Regions from separate parts of the Nonomuraea bangladeshensis genome, predicted to be linked through region 1. Evidence: riboswitches for the same ligand, from Rfam matches in the RefSeq annotation. Region 1 holds a riboswitch; the other holds the start of a gene.
What was found. A riboswitch is a leader RNA that binds a small molecule or an ion and turns the genes downstream of it on or off. The one in region 1 is predicted to bind cobalamin.
Positions count from the first base shown of each region.

Region 2: linked by a shared signal. The riboswitch ahead of ABD292_RS26355 (ribonucleoside-diphosphate reductase subunit alpha) and the one ahead of cobN (cobaltochelatase subunit CobN) in region 1 are both predicted to bind cobalamin.

Region 1 is NZ_BAAAMV010000004.1:675,583-687,276, forward strand. Features, by position in the region: gene cobM (precorrin-4 C(11)-methyltransferase) at 1-297, shown strand, start outside; gene ABD292_RS15055 (cobalt-precorrin-6A reductase) at 282-1,046, shown strand; gene ABD292_RS15060 (precorrin-2 C(20)-methyltransferase) at 1,037-2,512, opposite strand; gene ABD292_RS15065 (precorrin-8X methylmutase) at 2,519-3,139, opposite strand; gene cobG (precorrin-3B synthase) at 3,136-4,578, opposite strand; cobalamin riboswitch at 4,610-4,791, shown strand; gene cobN (cobaltochelatase subunit CobN) at 4,830-8,531, shown strand; gene ABD292_RS15080 (cobyrinic acid a,c-diamide synthase CobB) at 8,486-9,823, opposite strand; gene cobO (cob(I)yrinic acid a,c-diamide adenosyltransferase) at 9,817-10,419, opposite strand; gene ABD292_RS15090 (VWA domain-containing protein) at 10,422-11,694, opposite strand, start outside.
Region 2 is NZ_BAAAMV010000008.1:48,018-59,711, forward strand. Features, by position in the region: gene ABD292_RS26335 (HAD-IIB family hydrolase) at 1-764, shown strand, start outside; gene ABD292_RS26340 (CoA-acylating methylmalonate-semialdehyde dehydrogenase) at 761-2,266, shown strand; gene ABD292_RS26345 (mechanosensitive ion channel family protein) at 2,505-3,554, opposite strand; gene ABD292_RS26350 (ribonucleotide-diphosphate reductase subunit beta) at 3,575-4,570, opposite strand; gene ABD292_RS26355 (ribonucleoside-diphosphate reductase subunit alpha) at 4,605-6,788, opposite strand; cobalamin riboswitch at 6,879-7,073, opposite strand; gene ABD292_RS26360 (Bug family tripartite tricarboxylate transporter substrate binding protein) at 7,078-8,037, opposite strand; gene ABD292_RS26365 (SAM-dependent methyltransferase) at 8,155-8,940, opposite strand; gene glmS (glutamine--fructose-6-phosphate transaminase (isomerizing)) at 9,010-10,830, opposite strand; gene ABD292_RS26375 (hypothetical protein) at 10,854-11,129, opposite strand; gene ABD292_RS26380 (N-acetylmuramoyl-L-alanine amidase) at 11,302-11,694, shown strand, end outside.

The DNA of each region.
Region 1 (11,694 bases):
GCCACGATGGTGCTGCACCTGGCCGTGCAGCGGATCGACGAGGTGGTGGCCGAGCTGGTGCCGACCTACGGGGAGGACTGCCCGGTGGCGGTCGTGGCACGGGCTAGCCGGGCCGACGAGGTGATCCTGCGCGGGACGCTGGCCGACATCGCCGGGCAGGTCCACGAGGCCGGGATCCGGCGGACGGCGGTGATCGTCGTGGGGCGGGTGCTGGCGGCGACACAGTTCCCCGGCAGCCACCTCTACAGCGCGGCGAGGGACAGGCCGGCCAGGGATGGCGCGTGCGGCGGGTCCTGATTCTGGGCGGCACCGCCGAGGCTCGCGCGCTGGCCGCCGAGCTGGCCGCCGATCCCGCGCTGCGCGTCGTGTCGTCGCTGGCCGGGCGGGTCAGCAACCCGCGCCTGCCGGTGGGCGAGGTGCGCGAGGGCGGGTTCGGCGGTGCGGAGGGGCTGGCCGCCTGGCTGACGCGGGAACGGATCGACGTGCTGGTGGACGCCACGCACCCGTTCGCCGAGCGGATGACGGCCTCGGCGGCGGCGGCCTCGGCGGCGAGCGGCGTGCCGCTGCTGGCGCTGCGCCGTCCGGGCTGGCGCGAAGGGCCGGGCGACGACTGGCTGCGGGTCGGCTCGTTGCCTGCGGCGGCCGACCTGCTGGTCAGCCGCGACTGGAGGGCCGGGGCCGCCGCGCCGGGCGAGGTGCGGGTCTTTCTCACCACCGGCCGCCGCAGCCTGCCGGTCTTCGCGCCGCTGCCGGGCGTGTGGCTGCTGGCCAGATCGGTGGACCCGCCCGAGCCGCCGGTCCCCGCGAACGCGTACGTCCTGCTCGACCGGGGACCGTACACCGTGGAGGGCGAGCGCGCCCTCATCCGCGAGCACCGCCTGGACGTGCTGGTGACCAAGGACAGCGGCGGCCGGATGACCACGGCCAAGCTCGTCGCGGCCCGCGAGGCCGGACTGCCGGTGATCATGGTGGACCGGCCGCCGCCGCCCCCGGGCGTCCGTACGGTGGACAGCGTGGCGGCGGCGGTGGCCTGGGTTCAGGGGTAGCGGCGCGGGGTGTAGACGACGCCGCCGTTGACGCGGGTCGTGGAGGAGCCGACGATCAGCAGGCAGCGCATGTCCACCTGGCCGGGGTCCAGCTCGCCGAGCGTGGTGACGGTGACGCTCTCCTCCGGACCGCCGACGTCCCTGCCGATCACCACGGGGGTGTCCGGCGTCCGGTGCTCCAGCAGCAGGTCACGGGCGGCGCCGAGCTGCCACGTACGGCTGCGCGAGGCCGGGTTGTAGATCGCGAGCACCAGGTCGGCCCGCGCGGCGGCGCTCAGCCGGTCGGCCACCACCTCCCACGGCTTGAGCAGGTCGGACAGCGACAGCACGCAGTAGTCGTGGCCGAGCGGCGCGCCCGCCCTGGCGGCCACCGCCTGCGCGGCGGTCAGCCCGGGGACGACCCGCACCGGCACGCCGGGGAAGTCGGCGGCGGCTTCGAGCACCGCGCTGGCCATGGCGAACACGCCAGGATCGCCGGACGACACGACCGCCACGCGGGCCCCGTCGCGGGCCAGCTCCAGCGCGTGCCTGGCCCGCTCCGCCTCGACCCGGTTGTCCGTGCGGTGGCGGCGCTGGCGCGGGTTGGGGGCCACGCGGTCCACGTACGGGCCGTAGCCGACGAGGTCGGTCGCGGCGGCCAGCGCCTCCTGCGCCTCCGGCGTCAGCCACGGCCGCCCGGCCGGGCCCAGCCCGACCACGACCACCTCGCCCCGCCCCTCCGCCGCCGGACGTTCCGGGACGAACGTGCGCTCGGCCGGGCTCGCGAGCAGGGCCAGCGAGAAGTACGGGACGTCGGCCGGGTCCACGTCCTTGAGCGGCGCGACCCGCTCGGCGCCCATGGTGGCGCGCTCGACGTACCAGGCGTCGTCGAGCCGTCCCGCCTCGGCCAGCGCGTCGCGGACCTTGCCGAAGGTGCGGCCCAGCTTGAGCACGGCGGCGGAGTCGGTGTCGCGCAGCCGCTCGGCCAGCACGGGGGCGGGCAACGTGCCCGGCAGCACGGTCAGCACCTCGTCCCGCTCCACCAGCGGACGCCCGAGCACGGCGGAGGCGGCGCTGACCGAGGTGACGCCGGGCACCACCTCGGTGGGGTAGCGGTGGGCGAGGCGTTTGTGCAGGTGCATGTAGGAGCCGTAGAACAGCGGGTCGCCTTCGGCCAGCACCACCACCGTCCGGCCCGCGTCCAGGTGCGCGGCCAGCCGCTCGGCGCAGTCGGCGTAGAAGTCGTCGAGCGCGCCCTGGTAGCCGCCGGGGTGGTCGGTGGTCTCCGTGGTCAGCGGGTAGAGCAGCAGCTCCTCGACCTGACCCTCCCGCATGTACGGCAGCGCGATCGAACGGGCGATGCTGCGGCCGTGCCGGGCGGCGTGGTAGGCGATCACGTCGGCCTCGCCGATCAGCCGGGCCGTCTTGACCGTGACCAGCTCGGGGTCACCGGGACCGAGGCCGACCCCGTACAGGCGTCCTGTCAACGTCGTCTACTCCGTCTCATCCGCGATGGCGTTGACCGCCGCCGCCGTCATGGCACTGCCGCCGCGGCGGCCGTGCACCACCAGGTACTCCAGGTCGCTGCCGGCCAGCGCCTGCTTGGACTCGGCCGCGCCGATGAAGCCGACCGGGATGCCGAGCACGGCCGCCGGGCGTCCCGCCCCCTCGGCGACCAGCTCCAGGAGGCGGAACAGCGCGGTCGGCGCGTTGCCGATCGCCACCACCGCGCCCTCCAGGCGGTCGCGCCACAGCTCAAGGGCGGCGGCGCTGCGGGTGGTGCCGAGCCGTTCGGCCAGCTCGGGCACGCGCGGGTCGCCCAGCGTGCAGAGCACCTCGTTGCCGGCGGGCAGCCTGCGCCTGGTCACGCCCGAGGCGACCATCATGGCGTCGCACAGCACGGGCGCGCCGCCGCGCAGCGCCTCGCGGGCCCGGACGACCGCCCCGGGCGACCAGGCCAGGTCGTCGACGAGGTCGGTCATGCCGCAGGCGTGGATCATGCGCACCGCCACCTGGGCCACCTCGGGCGGCAGGCCCGTGAGGTCGGTCTCGGCGCGGATGGTCGCGAACGAGCGCCGGTAGATCTCGGCGCCGTCGCGGATGTAGTCGCTCAAGGGTGGCGTTCCTCGTATCCGTTCGTGGTCGCGATCAGCTGGACGACCGGGCCGCGCGGCAGGCCGCAGCGGCGCTCGCAGCCCGCCCAGTGGACGGGGGTGGCGGGGGCGCGGTCCAGGCCCTCCACCCAGCGCCGGGCGTCCGCCCGTACGTCGGCGAGGGCCTTGGCGCAGCCGGGACGGCCGGTGCAGGCGGTGACGCCGGCCCAGGGGGAATCAGGGTCGGTGACGAGCCCCATGCCGTCGAGCGCCTTCCCGGCCCGGTCCGCCTCGGCGGGGGAGAGGTCCGGCAGCACGACGGTCCGCCAGGGCGTCAACCGCACGGCGTGACCGGTGTCCGCGAGCGCCAGGGCCTGGCCGGACGTCAACCGCCCAAGCGGCACAACGGCCTCGACGGCCACCCGCCCGTCCCGCTGCACCATCCGGCCCGCCGCTGGCCTGCCTGCACGGGGCGGCGGGAGGCGGTCGGGACCGGGCAGCCGACGGGCCGGGGCTGGAACAGGAGGATTCGCGCCGCCGCCCAGGCGGGCCAGGTCCGGGACGGGCGGGTTTGCGCCGCCGCTCGGGCGGGCCGGGGCCGAGATGGGCTGGTTCGCGTCGTCGGGCAGGCGGGCCGAGTCCGGGACGGGCTGGTACGCGCCGCCGCGCAGGCGGGCGGCGATTCGGGCCGGGCCGTCGTCCAGTTCGCGGACGCGCCAGGCGCGGTCATCGCCGGAGGGCAGCTCGTCGAGGAACGCCTCGGCGGCGTCGATCATGAGCGCGATCGCCGCGTCCGGCCCGGCGGTCAGCCCGGTGTCCGTTCCGGCGAGCAGCAGCCGCCCGGCCGCCGCGTCCGAGACGTCCGCGCCGCGCGCCGGCGTCGTGTCCGAGACGTCCGCGCCGCGCGCCGGCGTCGTGTCCGAGACGTCAGCGCTGAGTTCGGACGCCGCGTCCGAGGTGGCCGCGCCGAGCCTCGTCGCCGCGTACGTGACGTCCGCGCCGAGTCCGGCGACGTCGCCCGTGCCGTCGTCCAGGGCGAACAGGAAGCGTCCCGGTAAGCCGGCCAGCCGGGGGCGCGCGCACAGGGCCCGGTCGAGGGCGTGGGCCATGGCCAGCACGTCCACCAGCCCGTCCGGGCCGCGTCCGCTCAGCGGGGAGGCCACGATGTTGCGGACCCGCTCGTGCGCGGGCGACGGCAGCAGCCCGGCCGCCGCGATCCGCCGGGCGAAGACGTCCGGCGAGCGCAGGCCCCGCACCTGGACGTTGGCCCGCGACGTGAGCTCGATCACGTCCGCCCCCAGCTCGGCCGCGCAGGCGGCGAGCACGCGGAGCTGCGCGGCCGACACCGCGCCGCCGGGCAGGCGCACGCGGGCGAGCGGGCCGTCGGCGGCCTCGTGCACCTGCAGCGCCCCCGGACAGGCATCGGGACGCGTACGTCCGGGAAATTCACCTACGGGCACGAAGGGATCGTAACGCCACTTCTGAGGCGGGTCGCTCCTGCCGTAAGCTTCGGCGTAGGCGATGGCAAAGGGAGGAAGCCGGTGCGAATCCGGCGCGGTCCCGCCACTGTGACCGGGGAGCGAACCCCACCACAAGGCCACTGTCCGGCGACGGACGGGAAGGCCGGGGTGAGCGTCGATCCGGGAGCCAGGAGACTCCTGCCGTCGCAACACCCGCGACCGGGGCGAGGACCCCGAGGGAGGAACGCGCCGTGCCTGGCGACAGCCGTACCGTCCTGCTGCTCTCCACCTCCGACACCGACCTGCTGAGCGCCCGCGCCTGCGGCGCGGACTACCGTCTGGGCAATCCGGCCCGGCTGACCGCCGAGGACCTGCCCGGCCTGACGGAGGGGACCGATCTCGTCGTGGTGCGCCTGCTGGGCGGGCGCCGGGCCTGGGAGGAAGGGCTGGACGCGCTGCTGGCCGGGCCGCGCCCCGTCGTGGTGCTGGGCGGCGAGCAGGCGCCCGACGCCGAGCTGATGGAGCTGTCCACGGTCAGCGGCGGGGTGTGCGCCGAGGCGCACGCCTACCTGGCCCACGGCGGGCCGGCCAACCTGGCGCAGCTGCACGCGTTCCTGTCCGACACCGTCCTGCTGACCGGGCACGGGTTCGAGCCGCCCGCCGCCGCGCCCACCTGGGGACGGCTGGAACGCCCTGCCCGCTCCACCAGCGGCCCGGTGGTGGGGGTGCTCTACTACCGGGCGCACCACATGGCGGGCAACACCGCGTTCGTCGAGACACTGTGCGCCGCCGTCGAGGACGCGGGCGGGCAGGCGCTGCCGATCTTCTGCTCGTCCCTGCGCGCGGCCGAGCCGGAGCTGCTCGACACGCTGCGCGCGGCGGACGCGCTGGTCGTCACGGTGCTGGCGGCGGGCGGCTCCCGCCCGGCCACCGCCGGCGCGGGCGGCGACGACGAGGCATGGGACGTCGGCGCGCTGGCCGGGCTCGACGTGCCGATCCTGCAGGGGCTCTGCCTGACCACCACCCGCCAGGCGTGGGAGGAGAACGACGACGGCCTGTCGCCGCTGGACGCCGCCTCCCAGGTGGCGATCCCGGAGTTCGACGGGCGGATCATCACGGTGCCGTTCTCATTCAAGGAGATCGACCCCGACGGGCTGACCGTCTACGTCGCCGACCCCGAACGGGCCGCCCGGGTGGCGGGCATCGCGGTGCGCCACGGCCTGCTGCGGCACACGCCGCCCGCCGCGCGGCGGCTGGTGGTGATGCTGTCGGCGTACCCGACCAAGCACTCCCGCGTCGGCAACGCCGTCGGGCTGGACACCCCCGCGAGCACCGTACGGCTGCTGGCCCGGCTCGCCGAGGCCGGCTACGACCTGGGCGACGGCTTCCCCGGCGTGGCCGAGCAGGACGGCGACGCGCTCATCCACGCGCTGATCGCCGCCGGCGGCCAGGACCAGGACTGGCTGACCGAGGAGCACCTGGCGGGCAACCCGGTCCGCATCTCCGCCGCCTCCTACGAGCAGTGGTACCGCACCCTGCCCGCGGAGCTGCGGGAGGCGATCGAGCGGCACTGGGGGCCGCCGCCGGGCGAGCTGTTCGTGCACGAGGGCGAGAACGGCGCCGACATCGTGCTGGCGGCGCTGCGGGCCGGCAACCTGGTGGTGATGGTGCAGCCGCCGCGCGGCTTCGGCGAGAACCCCATCGCCATCTACCACGACCCCGACCTGCCGCCCAGCCACCACTACCTGGCCGCCTACCGCTGGCTGTCGGCCGAGTTCGGGGCGCACGCCATGGTGCACGTCGGCAAGCACGGCAACCTGGAGTGGCTGCCGGGCAAGTCGGCGGGCCTGTCGGCGGCCTGCGCCACCGACGCCGCCATCGGCGACCTGCCGCTGATCTACCCGTTCCTCGTCAACGACCCGGGGGAGGGCACGCAGGCCAAGCGGCGCGCGCACGCCGTGCTCGTGGACCACCTGGTGCCGCCGATGGCCCGCGCCGACACCTACGGCGACATCGCCCGGCTGGAGCAGCTGCTGGACGAGCACGCCACGATCGCCGCGATGGACCCGGCCAAGCTGCCCGCGATCCGGGCGCAGATCTGGACGCTGATCCAGGCCGCGCGGCTGGACCACGACCTGGGGCTGGCCGACCGGCCGCACGACAGCGAGTTCGACGACCTCATCCTGCACGTGGACGGCTGGCTGTGCGAGGTGAAGGACGTCCAGATCCGCGACGGCCTGCACGTGCTCGGCCAGGCGCCGACCGGGCAGGTACGCGTCGACCTGGTGCTGGCGATGCTGCGCGCCCGTCAGATGTGGGCGGGCCGGGAGACCCTGCCCGGCCTGCGCGAGGCCCTCGGCCTGGCGGAGGACGGCACGGCGGGGCTGGGCGAGGTGGACCGGGCGGAGTCGGTCGCCCGCGCCCTGGTCGAGGCCATGGAGGAACGCGGTTGGGCGCCCGAGTGGGCACCCGAGGTCGCCCGCGCGGTGCTAGGGGGCGCGCCGGAGGTGGGGTCGGAGGTCGCCCGTACGGCGTCGGGCGGTGCCCCGGAGGTGGGGTCCGCGGTCGCCCGCGCGGCGCTGCACGACGTGCCGCCGGAGCGGGTGGAGCTGGTGGCGCGCGTGCTCGCCTTCGCCGCCACCGAGATGGTGCCGCGCCTGGCCCGCACCACCGACGAGCTCGACCACGTCCTGCACGCCCTGGACGGCGGCTACGTGCCCGCAGGGCCCAGCGGCTCGCCGCTGCGCGGCCTGGTCAACGTGCTGCCGACCGGCCGCAACTTCTACTCCGTCGATCCCCGCGCGGTGCCGAGCCGCCTGGCCTGGGAGACCGGCCAGGCCATGGCCGAGTCCCTGCTGGCGCGCTATCGCGCCGACACCGGCGAGTGGCCGTGCTCGGTCGGGCTGTCGGTGTGGGGCACCAGCGCCATGCGCACGGCCGGCGACGACGTCGCCGAGGTCCTGGCCCTGCTCGGCGTCCGTCCCGAATGGGACGACGCCTCGCGCCGCGTCACCCGGCTGGAGCCGATCCCGCTCGCCGAGCTGGGCCGCCCGCGCATCGACGTGACGGTCCGCATCAGCGGGTTCTTCCGCGACGCGTTCCCGCACGTGGTGAGCATGCTCGACGACGCCGTACGGCTGGCCGCGTCGCTCCCGGAGCCGGCCGAGGACAACTACGTGCGCGCCCACGTGGCCGCGTCCGGCGGCGACGAGCGCCTGGCGACGATGCGGATCTTCGGCTCCGCGCCCGGCGCGTACGGGGCGGGGCTGCTGCCGCTCATCGACAGCCGCAACTGGCGCGACGACGCCGACCTCGCCGAGGTGTACGCCGTGTGGGGCGGCTACGCCTACGGCCGCGACCTCGACGGCGTCGCCGCCCGCCCGCAGATGGAGGACGCCTACCGCCGCATCGCGGTCGCCGCCAAGAACGTCGACACCCGCGAGCACGACATCGCCGACTCCGACGACTACTTCCAGTACCACGGCGGCATGATCGCCACCGTGCGGGCGCTCACCGGCAAAGCCCCGGCCGCCTACGTCGGCGACAGCACCCGCCCGGACGCCGTACGCACCCGCACCCTGTCGGAGGAGACCTCGCGGATCTTCCGCGCCCGGGTGGTCAACCCGCGCTGGCTGGCCGCCATGCGCCGGCACGGCTACAAGGGCGCGTTCGAGCTGGCCGCCACCGTCGACTACCTGTTCGGCTACGACGCCACGACCGGCGTGGTCGCCGACTGGATGTACGACAAGCTGACCGAGACCTACGTCCTCGACCCCGAGAACCAGGAGTTCATGGCCCGCTCCAACCCGTGGGCGCTGCACGGCATCGCCGAACGCCTCCTGGAGGCCGCCGAGCGCGGCATGTGGGAGCACCCCGACCCGGAGGTCCTGCGCGGCCTGCGCGAGGTCTATCTCAAGACCGAGGGCGACCTGGAGGACGACACCAGCCGCTGAGCCAGGTGCGGCGCGCCCGCCCAGTGCAGGTGCAGATAGGACGCGGTCACGCCGCGGTCGCCGTACCCGTCGTGGCCGCCGTCCCAGCGGAACAGCGGCTCGCCGGTGTACCGGACGGCGGTGCGGTGGAACTCGTGTCCCCGCAGCCGCTCGCCCGCCCTGGTGAGCGGCGAGCGCCGCAGCGCGAGCGCGTCCCGGTAGCCGAGCGTCAGCCGGGACGTCATCCGCGCCCGCCCGGGGACCCGGCCGCACATGCGCCGGCCGTCCAGCTCGTCGCACAGGTACAGCAGTCCCGCGCACTCGGCCGCGATCGGTCCGGGGAAGGCGGCGACCTGCTCGCGCAGCGGCTCGTTGGCGGCCAGTTCGGCGGCGTACATCTCGGGGAAGCCCCCGCCGATCACGAGTGCGCCGGCGCCGTCCGGCAGCCGTTCGTCGCGCAGCGGATCGAAGACGGCGACCTCGGCCCCGGCCGCCCGCAGCAGCTCGGCGTGCTCGGCGTAGCCGAAGGTGAACGCCTCCCCGCCGGCCATCGCGACCACCGTCCGGCCGCCCGCCGCGCCAGGAGCGGCCGGCGGCGGCTCCCAGGCGGGCCCGCCCAGCGGGGGAGCCGAGCGGGCCAGCCGCAGCAGCGCGTCCAGGTCGCACGAGCGGGCCACCAGCGCGGCCAGCCGGTCCACCGCCGCCAGCGCCTCGGCCTTCCGCTCGGCGGCGGGCACCAGCCCCAGATGCCGGGACGGCGTGGCCACGGCGTCGTCGCGGCGGATCGCCCCCAGCACCGGCACCCCGGCGGCGGCCAGCGCGGAGCGGCACAGCTCCTCGTGCCGGTCGGAGCCCACCCGGTTGAGCACCACCCCGCCCACCCGCACCCGCGGATCGAACGTGGCGAACCCGTGCGCCACCGCCGCCACCGACCTGCTCTGCCTGGCCGCGTCGAGCACCAGCACCACGGGCGCGTCCAGCAGCGTCGCGACGTGCGCGGTCGAGGCGAAACCGGAGTCCCCCTTGCCGTCGAACAGGCCCATCACGCCCTCGACCACCGCCACGTCGCACCCGGCCGCGCCGTGCAGGAACAGCGGCGCGACCAGCCGCTCGCCGACGAGCCACGGGTCCAGATTGCGGCCGGGACGGCCGGTGGCGAGGGCGTGGTAGCCCGGATCGATGTAGTCGGGCCCCACCTTGTGGGGCGACACCCTGAGCCCGCGCGCCCGCAGCGCCGCCATCAGCCCCGTGGCCACCGTCGTCTTGCCGCTGCCCGACGACGGGGCCGCGATGACGAGCCGGGGAACTACCACTCGATGCCTTTCTGCCCCTTCTGCCCGGCGTCCATGGGGTGGCGCACCTTGCCCATCTCCGTCACCAGGTCGGCGGCCTCGACCAGCCGCTCGGGCGCGTCCCGCCCCGTGATCACGACGTGCTGGTTGCCCGGCCGCGCCGTCAGCGCCGCCAGCACGTCGTCCAGATCCAGCCAGCCCCACTTCAGCGGGTACGTGAACTCGTCCAGCACGTAGAACCGGTACGTCTCGGCCGCCAGGTCGCGCTTGACCTGCTCCCAGCCCTCGCGGGCGTCGGCCGCGTGGTCCTCCTCGGTGCCGGGCCGCTGGATCCACGACCAGCCCTCGCCCATCTTGTGCCAGGTCACCGGCCCGCCCTCGCCGCTCTCGCCGAGCACCTTGAGCGCCCGCTCCTCGCCGATGCGCCACTTGGCCGACTTCACGAACTGGAACACCCCGATCGGCCAGCCCTGGTTCCAGGCGCGCAGCGCCATCCCGAACGCGGCCGTGGACTTGCCCTTGCCTGGCCCGGTGTGGACCATCAGCAGCGGCCGGGTCCGCCGCTGGCGCGTGGTGAGGCCGTCGTCGGGCACGACGGCCGGTTTTCCCTGCGGCATGATCAGACCGCCTTCCTGTAGTCACGGACGACCGCCCCGAGGTCGGCCAGGGAGTCGAGGGGCACCAGGCGGGCGCGCAGCCGGGACGCCAGCCGGACGGCCAGGCCGAGCCTGACCGGCCCGCTCTCGCAGTCCACGACCACCGACGCGGTGCCCTTCAGCAGCGCGGCGGCCCGGTCCACGTCGCCGCCCGCCGTGGCCCGCCCGTCGGTCACCAGCACCAGCAGCGGCCGCCTCGCCGGATCGCGCAGCCGCTCCACGCGCAGCACCTCCGCCGCGCGGGTCAGCCCCGCCGCCAGGGGCGTGCGCCCGCCGGTGGGCAGGGACCGCAGCCGGGCCGCGCCCGCCTCCACCGACGACGTGGGCGGCAGCGCCACCCGCGCGCCGGTCCCCTGGAAGGTGATCAGGCCGATCTTGTCGCGCCGCTGGTAGGCGTCCAGCAGCAGGCTGAGCACGGCGGTCTTGACGGCGGTCATCCGCTTGCGGGCCGCCATCGAGCCGCTGGCGTCCACGACGAACAGCACGAGATTGCCCTCCCGGCCTTCGCGCACGACCTCACGCAGGTCGTCGCCGCGCAGCACCAGGCCGGTGCCGTGACGGCCGCGTCCGCGCTGGTGCGGGGCCGCCGCAAGCAGCGTCGCCGGCACGTGCAGGTCGCCGATCGGGCCGTCCGGGCGGCGAGAGCCGGTGCTCCGGCCGCGCCGGGTCCGCGACCGCGACCGCCTGCCCGCCGCGCCCTCACCGAGCCCCGGCACCTCCAGCAACGGCACCCGGTACGGCGCCGCCACCCCTGCCACCCGGTGCGCGGCGCCGGGCGGTGTGCCGTCCGAGGGCTCCACGGAGTCCGGCGGCCCGGCGTGATCCCGCCCGCCCGATCCTGGTCCCGCACTCGCCGAAGCCGAAGCCGAAGCCGGAGCCGGAGCCGAAGCCGGAGCCGCGCCCATGCCCGCGCCGTCCGGCCCCGCCGCGTCCGCGGGCGGTGGCGACGTTCCCGCCGAACCACGGCCGTCGCCGCCGAGGCCGCGACGGTCGTTGCCAGGACCGCCGTCGCCGCCCGGACCGCTGCCGTCATCGCCCGGACCGCCGGCGCTGCTCCCCGGACCGCTGCCGTCGTCGCCCCGGCCGCCGCCGCCGTCATCGTCGCCGGGCCCGGGCTCGTCGTCCCCCGCCGTACGCTCCAGCAGCTCCTCAAGCAGCCGCTCGTCCAGCCCCGGCGCGTCGAACGGATCGCGCCGCCTGCGATGCGGCAGCGACAGCCGGGCCGCCGCCCGCACG
Region 2 (11,694 bases), on a different contig from region 1:
TCGGCCGCGACCTGGCCATGGTCCCGGCCAGCCGGGAGGCCCTGCGCCGCTTCCGCGCCGCGGGCGGCGAGGTGATCCTCGCCACCGGCCGCATGGCGTGCTCCGCCCGCCCCTACTACGACGAGCTGGGCCTGGACGGGCCCGCCATCCTCTACAACGGCGCCGCGACCGTGAAGCCGGCGGCGGGCGCCGTGCTGCGCTCGCGCAACCTGCCGGCGAGCGCGTGGAAGACGCTGCTCGGCCTGTTCGGCGAGCTCCCCGAGGGGGTCTACCCGGTCGCGTTCTCCGGCGGGGAGGCGCTGGCCGTGCACGACGTGCCCGAGCTGCGCGAGTACGCCAGGCGGGACGGGATCACGCTGCGCGACCCCGGCGACTGGGCGGCGCTGCCGCCCGACGAGATCGTCAAGTGCATGCTCATCGGCGGCCCGTTCCCCGAGCTGGACATCCCGGGAACGGTCACGGTCCGCTCCGAGGAGACCTACCTGGAGGTGCTGTCGGAGCAGGCGACCAAGGGCACCGCCCTGCGTGCGCTGGCCGCGGCCATGGGCGTGCCGATGGAGCAGATCGCCGCCATCGGCGACAACCCGAACGACCACGACATGATCGCGGCGGCCGGAGTGGGGTTCGCCGTCGGCGACGGCCACCCGGACGTCGTCGCCGCGGCCGACGTCGTGGCGAGGGCCTGCGCCGACGGCGCGCTCGTGGACGTCGTGGAGCTGGCGTTCCGGTCCAACGGTTGGGCCGGGGGGAAGGGAGAGCTGTGAGGTCGGTCAGGCATTGGATCAACGGCGCCCGCGCGGACGGCGACGCCCGTTCCGCCGAGCTGTTCGACCCGGCGACCGGGGAGGTGGGCGGGCATGTCGCGCTGGCCTCGCCCGCCGACGTGGACGCGGCCGTGGCGGCCGCCGCGGCCGCCTTCCCCGCCTGGCGTGACACCTCGCTGGTCAAGCGGGCCCGGGTGCTGTTCCGCTACCGCGAGCTGATGGAGGCCCACCGCGACGAGCTGGCCGCGCTGATCTCGGCCGAGCACGGCAAGGTGCACTCGGACGCGCTGGGCGAGGTGGCGCGCGGGCTGGAGGTGCTGGATTTCGCGTGCGGGATCCCGCACCTGCTCAAGGGCGCTTTCTCCGAGGGCGTCTCGACCCGGGTCGACTCCTGGTCGATGCGTCAGCCGCTGGGCGTGGTGGCGGGGATCACGCCGTTCAACTTCCCGGTCATGGTGCCGATGTGGATGTTCCCGATCGCGGTCGCGTGCGGGAACACGTTCGTGCTGAAGCCGTCGGAACGCGATCCGTCGGCGTCGCTGCTCATGGCGCGGCTGTGGAAGGAGGCGGGGCTGCCGGACGGGGTGTTCAACGTCGTGCAGGGCGACAAGGTCGCCGTGGACCGGCTGCTCGAACACCCCGGTGTCCGGGCGGTGTCGTTCGTCGGCTCCACCCCGATCGCCAGGTACGTCTACGAGCGCGGCACCGCGCACGGCAAGCGGGTGCAGGCGCTCGGCGGGGCCAAGAACCACATGCTGGTGCTGCCCGACGCCGATCTCGACCTGGTCGCCGACGCCGCCGTGTCCGCGGGCTTCGGTTCGGCGGGCGAGCGGTGCATGGCGATCTCGGTGGTGCTCGCGGTGGAGCCGATCGGCGACGAACTGGTACGGAAGATCGTCGAGCGGGTCGAGCGGCTGGTGGTCGGGCCGGGCGACGACCCGAAGTCGGAGATGGGGCCGCTGGTCACCCGGGCGCACCGGGACAAGGTGGCCTCCTACCTGGACCTGGGGGTTCAGGAGGGCGCCACGCTCGTGGTCGACGGCCGCGGCGCCCCCGTGCTCGGCGGCGGCAGGGCCGCGGAGACGCCGGGCTTCTGGCTGGGCCCGACCCTGCTCGACCACGTGCCCGTCGGCTCGCGGACGCACGTGGACGAGATCTTCGGCCCGGTGCTGTCCGTCGTGCGGGTGTCGTCGTACGACGAGGGGCTGAAGGTCATCAACGACTGCGAGTACGGCAACGGCACGACGATCTTCACCAACGACGGCGGCGCGGCCCGGCGTTTCCAGAGCGAGGTGGAGGTCGGCATGGTCGGCGTCAACGTGCCGATCCCGGTGCCGATGGCGTTCTACAGCTTCGGCGGCTGGAAGGCGTCGCTGTTCGGCGACACGCACGTGCACGGCACCGAGGGCGTGCACTTCTACACCAGGGGCAAGGTCGTCACGTCCCGCTGGCCCGACCCTTCGCACGGCGGCGTGAACCTGGGCTTCCCCACGAACGCGTAGCCCGCCCGCCGTGACGGGTGGACCCCGGGCTCGGCCGGCGTGAGCCGGCCCGGGGTGTGGGCGGGGTCCGGCCGGGGGGCGCCAATCCCGTCGGCCAGGCCGCGGCCCGCGGCCCTCTTCTTTCAGGGCCGCCGCGAAGGAAGCTCAAGAAGCTCGCTGCCGGACATTCACCACGGTAAGCGGATGATCGGCAGAGAGCCATCCATTTATCCGGCCGTCCCTTTATCCGGCCGTCCCTTCATCCGGGCAGCCCCGCGCTCTCGACGCGGAAGCGGGGCAGCGCCTCCGGATGGTTGTCGCGCACGTAGTCGACCAGGAACTCGCGCACGTCGCACTTGAGGTCCCACGCCGAGGGCGAGTCGGCGGCGCTCATCAGGCAGCGCAGCTCGACCAGCCCGTTGGGCAGCACGTCGGTGACCTGCAGCGTCCAGTCCTTCTGGTCCCACAGCGGGTTGCCCTGAAGGAACTCGTACAGCGCCTCGCGCAGCCGTTTGACCGGCACCGACCAGTCCACCCGCAGCTGGACCGCGGCCAGGACGCGGCTGCCGTGCCGGGTCCAGTTCTCGAACGGGTTCTGGGTGAAGTAGCTGACCGGCAGCACGAGCCGCCGCTCGTCCCAGAGCCGCAGCACCACGTACGTGAGCGTCAGCTCCTCGATCCGCCCCCACTCCTCCTCCACCACGACCACGTCGTCCAGCCGGAGCGCGTCGCTGAAGGCGAGCTGCAGCCCGGCGAGCACGTTGCCGATCGTGGGCTGGGCGGCGATGCCGACGACGGCGCCGGCGATGCCGGCCGAGGCCAGCAGGCCGGCGCCGAGCGCGCGCACGCCGGGGAAGGAGAAGAGCATCGCGCCGACCGCGATCACGATGATGACCGCGGCGGCGATGCGGCGGACCAGCGCGATCTGGGTCATGATGCGCCGGGCCCGCCGGTTGCGCTCGCCCTCGATCTGCACCAGCCGGTCGAGGACGACGTCGGTCAGCGCGTACGAGGCCTGCACGATCAGCCAGGTCACCGCGGCGATGGTGAGCAGCCCCAGCACCCGGTCCACGCCCTCGGCGAGCGCCCGCTGCCGGCCCGACTCGCCGAGGATGCCCACCCCGAACACCACGTTGGTGGCCACCACGGCGGCCACCGCGAACGCCGGCCACGTGCAGCGCTCCACGAGGTGCTGGGCGAGCGCCCATTTGCGCCCGATCCTGCCGAGCACCCGCCGGACCACTTCGACCAGGAGGATGGATCCGATCACCGAGAACACGAGGATCGGCCAGTCCGCCGGATGCTGCACGCTCTTGCCCCCTAAAAATCCTAGAACGTCTCGTCGAAGCTCACATTGCCCTCAACCGCCACCTGGTAAGCGGAGACACGCCTTTCGAAGAAGTTCGCCAGCTCCTGCACGTCCTGGAGCTCCATGAACGCGAAGGGGTTGGCCGAGCCGTACCTGCGGGGCAGGCCGAGCCGGGTCAGCCGCTGGTCGGCGACGTATTCGAGGTATCGGCGCATCTGGTCCACGCCCATGCCCGGCATGCCCTCGCCGCACAGGTCCTCGGCGAAGGCCAGCTCGGCGGCGACCGCCTCCTCCAGCATGGCGGTCACCTGCTTGCCCAGCTCGTCGTCGAAGAGCGACGGCTCCTCGGCGCGCACGGTGTCGACCACGCTGAAGGCGAACTCCATGTGCATGGACTCGTCGCGGAACACCCAGTTCGTCCCGGTGGCCAGGCCGCCGAGCAGGCCGCGGGAGCGGAACCAGTAGACGTAGGCGAACGCGCCGTAGAAGAACAGGCCCTCGATGCAGGCGGCGAAGCAGATGAGGTTGAGCAGGAACTGCCGGCGCTGACCGGCGTCCTCCAGCCGGTCGAGCCCGCCGATCGAGTCGATCCACTTGAAGCAGAACTCCGCCTTGTCCCTGATGGACGGGATGTGCTCGACCGCGGCGAACGCCTTGACCCGCTCGTCGGGATCCGGCAGGTACGTGTCCAGCAGCGTCAGGTAGAACTGCACGTGCACCGCCTCCTCGAAGAGCTGCCGGCTCAGGTAGAGCCGCGCCTCGGGCGCGTTGACGTGCTGGTAGAGGTTGAGCACGAGGTTGTTGGCCACGATCGAGTCGCCGGTCGCGAAGAAGGCGACCAGCCGGTTGATCAGGTGCCGCTCCTGCGGCGTCATCCGCGCCAGATCGGCGACGTCGCTGTGCAGGTCCACCTCCTCGACGGTCCAGGTGTTGCGGATGGCGGCGCGGTAGCGCTCGTAGAAGTCCGGATAGCGCATGGGGCGCAGGGTGAGGTCCATTCCGGGGTCGAGCAGCATGACGTGGGACTCCTTGACGTCGGTGAGGGGGCTACTACTGGCAGGCTTCGCAGGTCTCGGGGTTCTCCAGCGAGCACGCGATCGCGTCCAGGGCGGCCGGGGCGGCGGCCACGGTGGTCTGGGCGATGCGGGTCGCGGGGCGCGAGCGCAGGTAGTAGGTGGTCTTGAGGCCCTTCTTCCAGGCGTAGGCGTACATCGAGGAGAGCTTGCCGATGGTCGGCGCGGCCATGAAGAGGTTGAGCGACTGCGACTGGTCGATGTACGGCTGGCGGGCCGCGGCGAGGTCGATGAGCGCCTTCTGCGGCAGCTCCCAGGCGGTGCGGTAGAGCGTCTTCAGGTCGTCGGGGATGCCGGGCACGTCCTGGACCGAGCCGTCGGCGCGCTTGATCGCGTCGCGCATCTCCTGCGTCCACAGCCCGCGCTCCCGCAGGTCGGCCACCAGGTAGCGGTTGACCTGCAGGAACTCGCCGGACAGGGTCTCGCGCTTGAACACGTTGGACACCTGCGGCTCGATGCACTCGTAGCAGCCGGCGATGGAGGCGATGGTGGCGGTCGGCGCGATGGCGACCATGAGGGAGTTGCGCAGCCCGGTCCGCGCGATCTTGGCGCGCACCGCGTCCCAGCGGGGCGTGGCCGGCAGGTAGTGGTCGGGGTGCAGCACGCCGCCGGCCGCGCGGGTGTCGGCGTAGGAGGGGTGCCGGCCGCGCTCGGCGGCCAGGTCGGCCGAGGTGTCGTACGCGGTGAGCGCGATCTCCTCGGCGATCCTGGTGGACAGCTCCAGCGCCCGCGGCGAGTCGAACGGCAGCCGCAGCGCGAAGAACACGTCGGCGAGCCCCATGACGCCGAGCCCGATGGGCCGCCAGCGCCGGTTGGCCGCCTCGGCCTCGGGCGTCGGGTAGAAGCCGAGGTCGATGGTCCGGTCGAGGAAGCGCACGGCGGTGCGTACGGTGCCGCGCAGCCGTTCCCAGTCCAGGTCGCCCTCCGCCAGGTGGGCGGCCAGGTTGACCGAGCCCAGGTTGCAGACGGCGGTCTCGCCGTCGCTGGTGACCTCCAGGATCTCGGTGCACAGGTTCGATAGGTGGATGACGTTGCCGGGGCGGGCGGTCTGGTTGGAGGTGCGGTTGGCGGCGTCCTTGAAGGTCATCCAGCCGTTGCCGGTCTGGGCGAGGGTGCGCATCATCCGACCGTAGAGGGTGCGGGCGGGGATCTGCCGGACGAAGCGGCCGGCCGCCTCGTACGCGCGGTAGGCGGCGGTGAACTCTTCGCCGTACAGGTCGGTGAGGTCGGGCGTCTCCTTCGGGTCGAACAGCGACCAGACCTCGTCGGCCTCGACCCGGCGCATGAACTCGTCCGGCACCCAGTTGGCCAGGTTGAGGTTGTGGGTGCGGCGGGCGTCCTCACCGGTGTTGTCGCGCAGCTCCAGGAACTCCTCGACGTCGGCGTGCCAGGTCTCCAGGTAGACGCAGGCCGCGCCCTTGCGCCGGCCGCCCTGGTTGACCGCCGCCACCGAGGAGTCGAGGGTGCGCAGCCACGGGACGATGCCGTTGGAGTGGCCGTTGGTGCCGCGGATCAGCGAGCCGCGCGAGCGGACCCTGGTCCAGGAGATGCCGATGCCGCCGGCGTACTTGGACAGGCGGGCGACCTGGCCGTAGCGCTCGTAGATGGCCTCCAGCTCGTCGCGCGGCGAGTCGAGCAGGAAGCACGACGACAGCTGCGGACGCCGGCTGCCGGAGTTGAACAGCGTGGGCGAGCTGGGCAGGTACGACAGCGTCGACATCAGCCGGTACAGCTCGGCCGCCTCCGCCACGGTCTCGGCGAGCCCGCAGGCGACGCGCAGGAAGAAGTGCTGCGGCCGCTCCAGCACCGCCCGGGTCTCGGGGTGACGCAGCAGGTAACGGTCGTGGACGGTGCGCAGGCCGAAATACTCGAAACGGTCGTCGGCCGCCGGGTCGACGAGGGCGTCCAGCTCGGCGGCGTGCTCGGCGACGAACGCGGCCAGCCGGTCCTGCAGCAGCCCGGCCGCGTGGCAGGCGGCCACCGACTCGGAGAAGGCGCGCACTCCCTGCCCGGCCGCCTCCTCGGCGATCTCCTCGGCCAGCAGCCGGGCGGCGACCCGTGAGTTCTCCGGGTCCGTGATCACCCGGGCGGCGGCCTCCTCGATGGCCAGCCGGCGACCGGCCGCGTCCAGGTGCCTGGCGGCCTCGACGGTCTGCGTCACGTGCTCTCCTCGCGAGCTCATTCCCGGGGAAGGGCACGCCAGAGCCACGCGGGCAGGCCGCGTCGCCCCGCCGGCCCTCCCTCGGGGCCATGGACGGTCACGTCGCGGGCAGGTCTTCGGGCTCGCGGGCACGCCTCATCGGCTCCTACTGGCCGTCGCTTCCCGGATCACTCCAGTGCTCATGACGGCGGTCGTTCCCGCTCACCGCTGCGGGGCAGCCCCGGAATCGCACCGGGTTCCCTTTCACTCCGCCCCGAGGGGCGAACCAGCGACGACCTGGATCCTACATCTAGTGGCCGTTCCCGCAACTGCCCCTACAGGTTGTGGCTCGCGCCGAGTTGATCAGCCCCAGGTCATGGAGCACGGCCCGGGTGCGCTCGACCTCGGAGGCCAGCCAGAGCACGAAGTCGTCGCCGCCGAGCGGGATCGAGACCCAGCCGGCGGCGCGGCAGGCGGCCAGCCAGCGGGTGGAGGAGGTCGCCTCCTCGCACATGCGCACGGCCGCGTCGCGGCTCTCGTCCGGCATCTCTTCGGGACCGAAGGCGGCGGTCCAGTCGGTGAAGTCGACCCGTACGCCGGACTCCAGCAGCGTCGGCGCGTCCACCTCGGGCACCCGGTGGGCGCACGAGACCGCGAGCGCCCGGAGCCGGCCGCGGGCGAGGCCCTCCCGCCAGTCGGCGAGCGCCCCGGTGGCCGCCGCGGCCTTGCCGGACAGCAGGGCGGTCACGACCTCCTGGCTGCCGGGATAGCCGGTGTAGTCGACCTGACGGGCGTCGGCGCCGATACCCTTGGCGATCAGGCCGAACAGCAGGTGGTCGGGCGCGCCCTGCGGGCCGCCGGCCAGCGGCGTGGCGCCGGGCCTGGCCAGCAGCTGGGCGGCGAAGCCCTCGAAGTCCTTGAAGCGGGAGTCGCCGGGCACGACCACGACCTCGACGTCGCCGGCCAGCCGGGCGAGAGGGGTGGCCAGGTCGAGCAGGGTCTGGCCGTTGTTGAGCTCGGCGGCGGTCATCGCGGACAGGCCGCTCACGGTGACCTTGGTGCCGGTGCCGGTCTCGTACCCGGCGGCGCGGGCCGCGCCGGCGAGCGCCCGCCCGACCTCGCTCCAGCGGCGGGCGGCCGGGTTGATGACGAACCGCGCGCGCAGCCCCGGCCGGCCGGGGCCGCCGCCGGCCTGCCAGGCGCCGCAGCCGCCGAGCACCGCCGCGCCGGACGCGGCCAGCAGGCTTGCCAGGAACCGTCGACGGCGCATGTGTCTCTCCCCCGAAGCTCCGCGAATCCCCCTTACCTACAGTTATTCACACATTACGCAGAGATACACATATAGGCGACACATCCCACCAGCCGAAATTTGGTGAAATGTGGCTTTTTAGGCGGAAGTGGAATGATCGATTTTCCGGGCCACGCCCGCCATGAGCGACGACGGCAGCGCCCAATCGCCCACGAGTTTCGGCCGGTCCGGCCGCCAGTCGACGGCCTGAACCAGTCCGGGCGGATCAAGGGAGAACTCGCCGAAGAAGCGCCGGATCTCGGACGGCCGCCGGTCCGCTCCCCCGCTCCCGGACGAGCCCCGGTAGCCGCGGGGGACCTCCTCGTCCCCCAGCCGTCCCATCGTGGTGGCGTGGCTGATCACCAGGAAGCTGCCGGGGACGACCCGCTCGCGCAGCCGGGCCACGGCCTGCCCCGGCTGGGCGGAGTCGGGCAGGAAGTGCAGGATCGACACCAGCAGGACGGCGACCGGCCGGTCCAGGTCGAGGAAGTCACCGGCCTTGGCCAGCACGTCGTCGGCGTCCAGCAGGTCGGCCTCGACGCAGACGGCCCTGCCCACGTTCGTGAGCAGGGCCTTGGCGTGGGCGGCCACGACGGGGTCGTGGTCGACGTAGACGACCCGGGCGCCGGGCGCCACCTCGTGCGCGCTGCCCTGGGTGGGCAGCCCGCTGCCCAGGTCGATGAACTGGTCGATCCCGGCGGCGGCGACGTAGCGCACGGCACGCTGCAGGAAGGCCCGGTTCGCGCGGGCCAGCGGGACCGCCTCCGGGACCAGCTCGGCGAGCTGCTCGATGGCCAGGCGGTCGACCGCGAAGTTGTCCGTCCCGCCGAGCATGTAGTCGTACATGCGTGCGAGATTGGGCCGTTGCTGGTCGAACTGCCGCACGTATCGAATTTATGCTGTCCGGCCCCAGATAACACTACCCAGAGCGAAATGTGGCTTAATTGGAGTCAATTACTCAACAGTAACGCTCTTGGCTAGATTGCGCGGCTTGTCGACGTCCCGGTCCAGCGCGACCGCGGCGTGGTAGGCGAGGAGCTGGAGCGGGATGGTGAGCAGGATCGGGTCCAGCTCGACCTCGTTCTTCGGGATCACGATGACGTCGTCGGCCAGCTTGGTGTCCGGCTCCCGGTGGCCGACCATGAGCACCTGGCCGCCGCGGGTGCGGATCTCGCCGAGCGTGGTGAGGTTCTTGTCCAGCAGCTCGTCGTCGGGGACGATCGCGACCGTCGGCATCTCGGGGCCGATCAGCGCGAGCGGGCCGTGCTTGAGCTCGCTCGCCGGGTAGGCCTCGGCGTGCACGTACGAGATCTCCTTGAGCTTCTGCGCGCCCTCCCTGGCCACCGGGTAGCCGCGCACCCGCCCGACGAACATCATGCTCGGGTGGCCGGCGTACTTGCGGGCCAGCTCGGCGATCTTGTCGCCCTGGGTGAGGATCTCGGCGATCTGGCCGGGCAGCCGGCGCAGGCCCTCCACGATGCGCCGCCCGTCGGCCGGCGACAGGTCGCGCACCCGGCCGAGGTGCAGCGCGAGCAGGGCGAAGGCGACCGCCGTGGAGGTGAACGCCTTGGTCGAGGCGACCGAGACCTCGGGCCCGGCGTGCAGGTAGATGCCGCCGTCCACCTCGCGGGCGATGGCGCTGCCCACGGCGTTGACGATGCCGATGACCCGGCCGCCCTTGCGCTTGAGCTCCTGGACGGCGGCGAGCGTGTCGTAGGTCTCACCGGACTGGCTGATCGCGACGTAGAGCGTGTCGGGGTCGACGACCGGGTTGCGGTAGCGGAACTCGCTGGCCGGCTCGGCGTCGGCGGGGATGCGCGCCAGCTCCTCGATGAGCTGCGCGCCGATCTGGCCCGAGTAGTACGCCGACCCGCAGCCGATGATCTTCACCCGGCGGAACGAGCGGGTCTCGCGGGCGTCCATGTTGAGCCCGCCGAGGTGCGCGACGTGGAAACGCTCGTCGAGCCGGCCGGACATCGTCCTGGTGATCGTCTCGGGCTGCTCGGAGATCTCCTTGAGCAGGTAGTGCTCGTAGCCGCCGGTGTCGTAGTGGCCGGCGTCCCAGTCGACGGTCAGCGGCTCCTTGGCCGTCTCGCGGGCGTCGCTGGAGAAGGTGTGGAAGCCGTCGGCCTTGATCACCGCCAGCTCGCCGTCCTCCAGGTGCACGACCTGGCGGGTGTAGCGGATCAGGGCGGCGACGTCGGAGGCGGCGAACATCTCCTTCTCGCCGATGCCGAGCACGATCGGGCTGCCGTTGCGGGCCACGACCACCTCGCCGGGGCGCTCGGCGTCGATGACCGCGATGCCGTACGTGCCGACGATGCTCTTCAGCGTCTTCCTGACCGCCTCCTCCAGGGTCTCGTTCTCGTCCACGGCGGCGGCGATCAGGTGGGCCAGCACCTCGGTGTCGGTCTCGGAGGCGAACTCGACGCCGTCGGCGACCAGCTTGGCGCGCAGCTCGGCGGCGTTCTCGATGATGCCGTTGTGCACGACCGCGATGCGCTGGTCGGCCGACAGGTGCGGGTGGGCGTTCTCGTCGCTCGGGACGCCGTGCGTGGCCCAGCGCGTGTGCCCGATGCCGAGCCCGCCCTTGAACCTGGCCGGCACGACCTTGGCCAGGTCGGCCACCCGGCCCTTGACCTTGCGGAGCTTCAGCCCTTTGTTGGACACCACGAGCCCGGCGGAGTCATAGCCTCGGTACTCGAGCCGCTGCAGCCCCTCCAGCAGGATGGGCGCCGCGTCCTTGGGGCCGACATAGGCCACGATTCCGCACATCGAGGTCTCCTCTGCGTTTCTGGTTATCCGTAGACGATCCTGCGGAGCTGCCGCAGTGACAGCTCGGGCGCGGCCACCCGGCGGCCGCGTAATTCGGCGGCGATCCTGGGGAAGATCTCGTCGTTGGTGTGTCCGCGCGCCTTGAGCTCGCCGTGGCGGCGCCGGACGTACTCCTCGGCCGTCTCGGAGAAGTAGGCCAGCACGTCGGCGACGACGCGCGCCGCCTCCCCCGGGCCGAGCGCGCTCGTCCGGATGAGGTGGGCGATGAGGTCCTCGTAGGGATGCCGTGCCGTGGACACAGAGGAGGACACTACGCATCTGGAACGAGGCACGCCAACATCCTGCCCGAAATCGGGCAGGAATTAACTCCTTCTCACGTCCCATCAGTAACACTGGCCCCGTCTGACCCAGCGCTTTCTGGGGAAAGCTACGGAACGTAGTCACGTCGTGACGCGCTTCAGGGGGATGGACATGCACTTCTGGCTGGCCTGGCCGCTCTCGCTGCTCGCCGCCCTCACGCCCGCGGCCGGGCCCCCACGGGAGGCGCCGGCCGGGCGGCAGGGCGAGTTCGCCGCGGCGGCGCGCGAGTTCGGGGTGCCGCAGAGCGTGCTGCTGGGGGTGGCGTACCTGGGCTCGCGGTGGGACGCGCACGAGGGGCGGCCCAGCACCGCCGGCGGCTACGGGCCGATGCACCTCGTGGACGCCCTCCCCGCCGGCGCCCTCGCCGTCGGCGACGCACTCGGGGACGCCCGCGGCGACGAGACCCGGCCGATGCCGCCCCGGCCGGTGCACATGCTGTCCCCGCTGAGCGCCGCCGCGAGGCCGGCGCACACGACGCTGCCCGAGGCCGGGCGGCTCATCGGC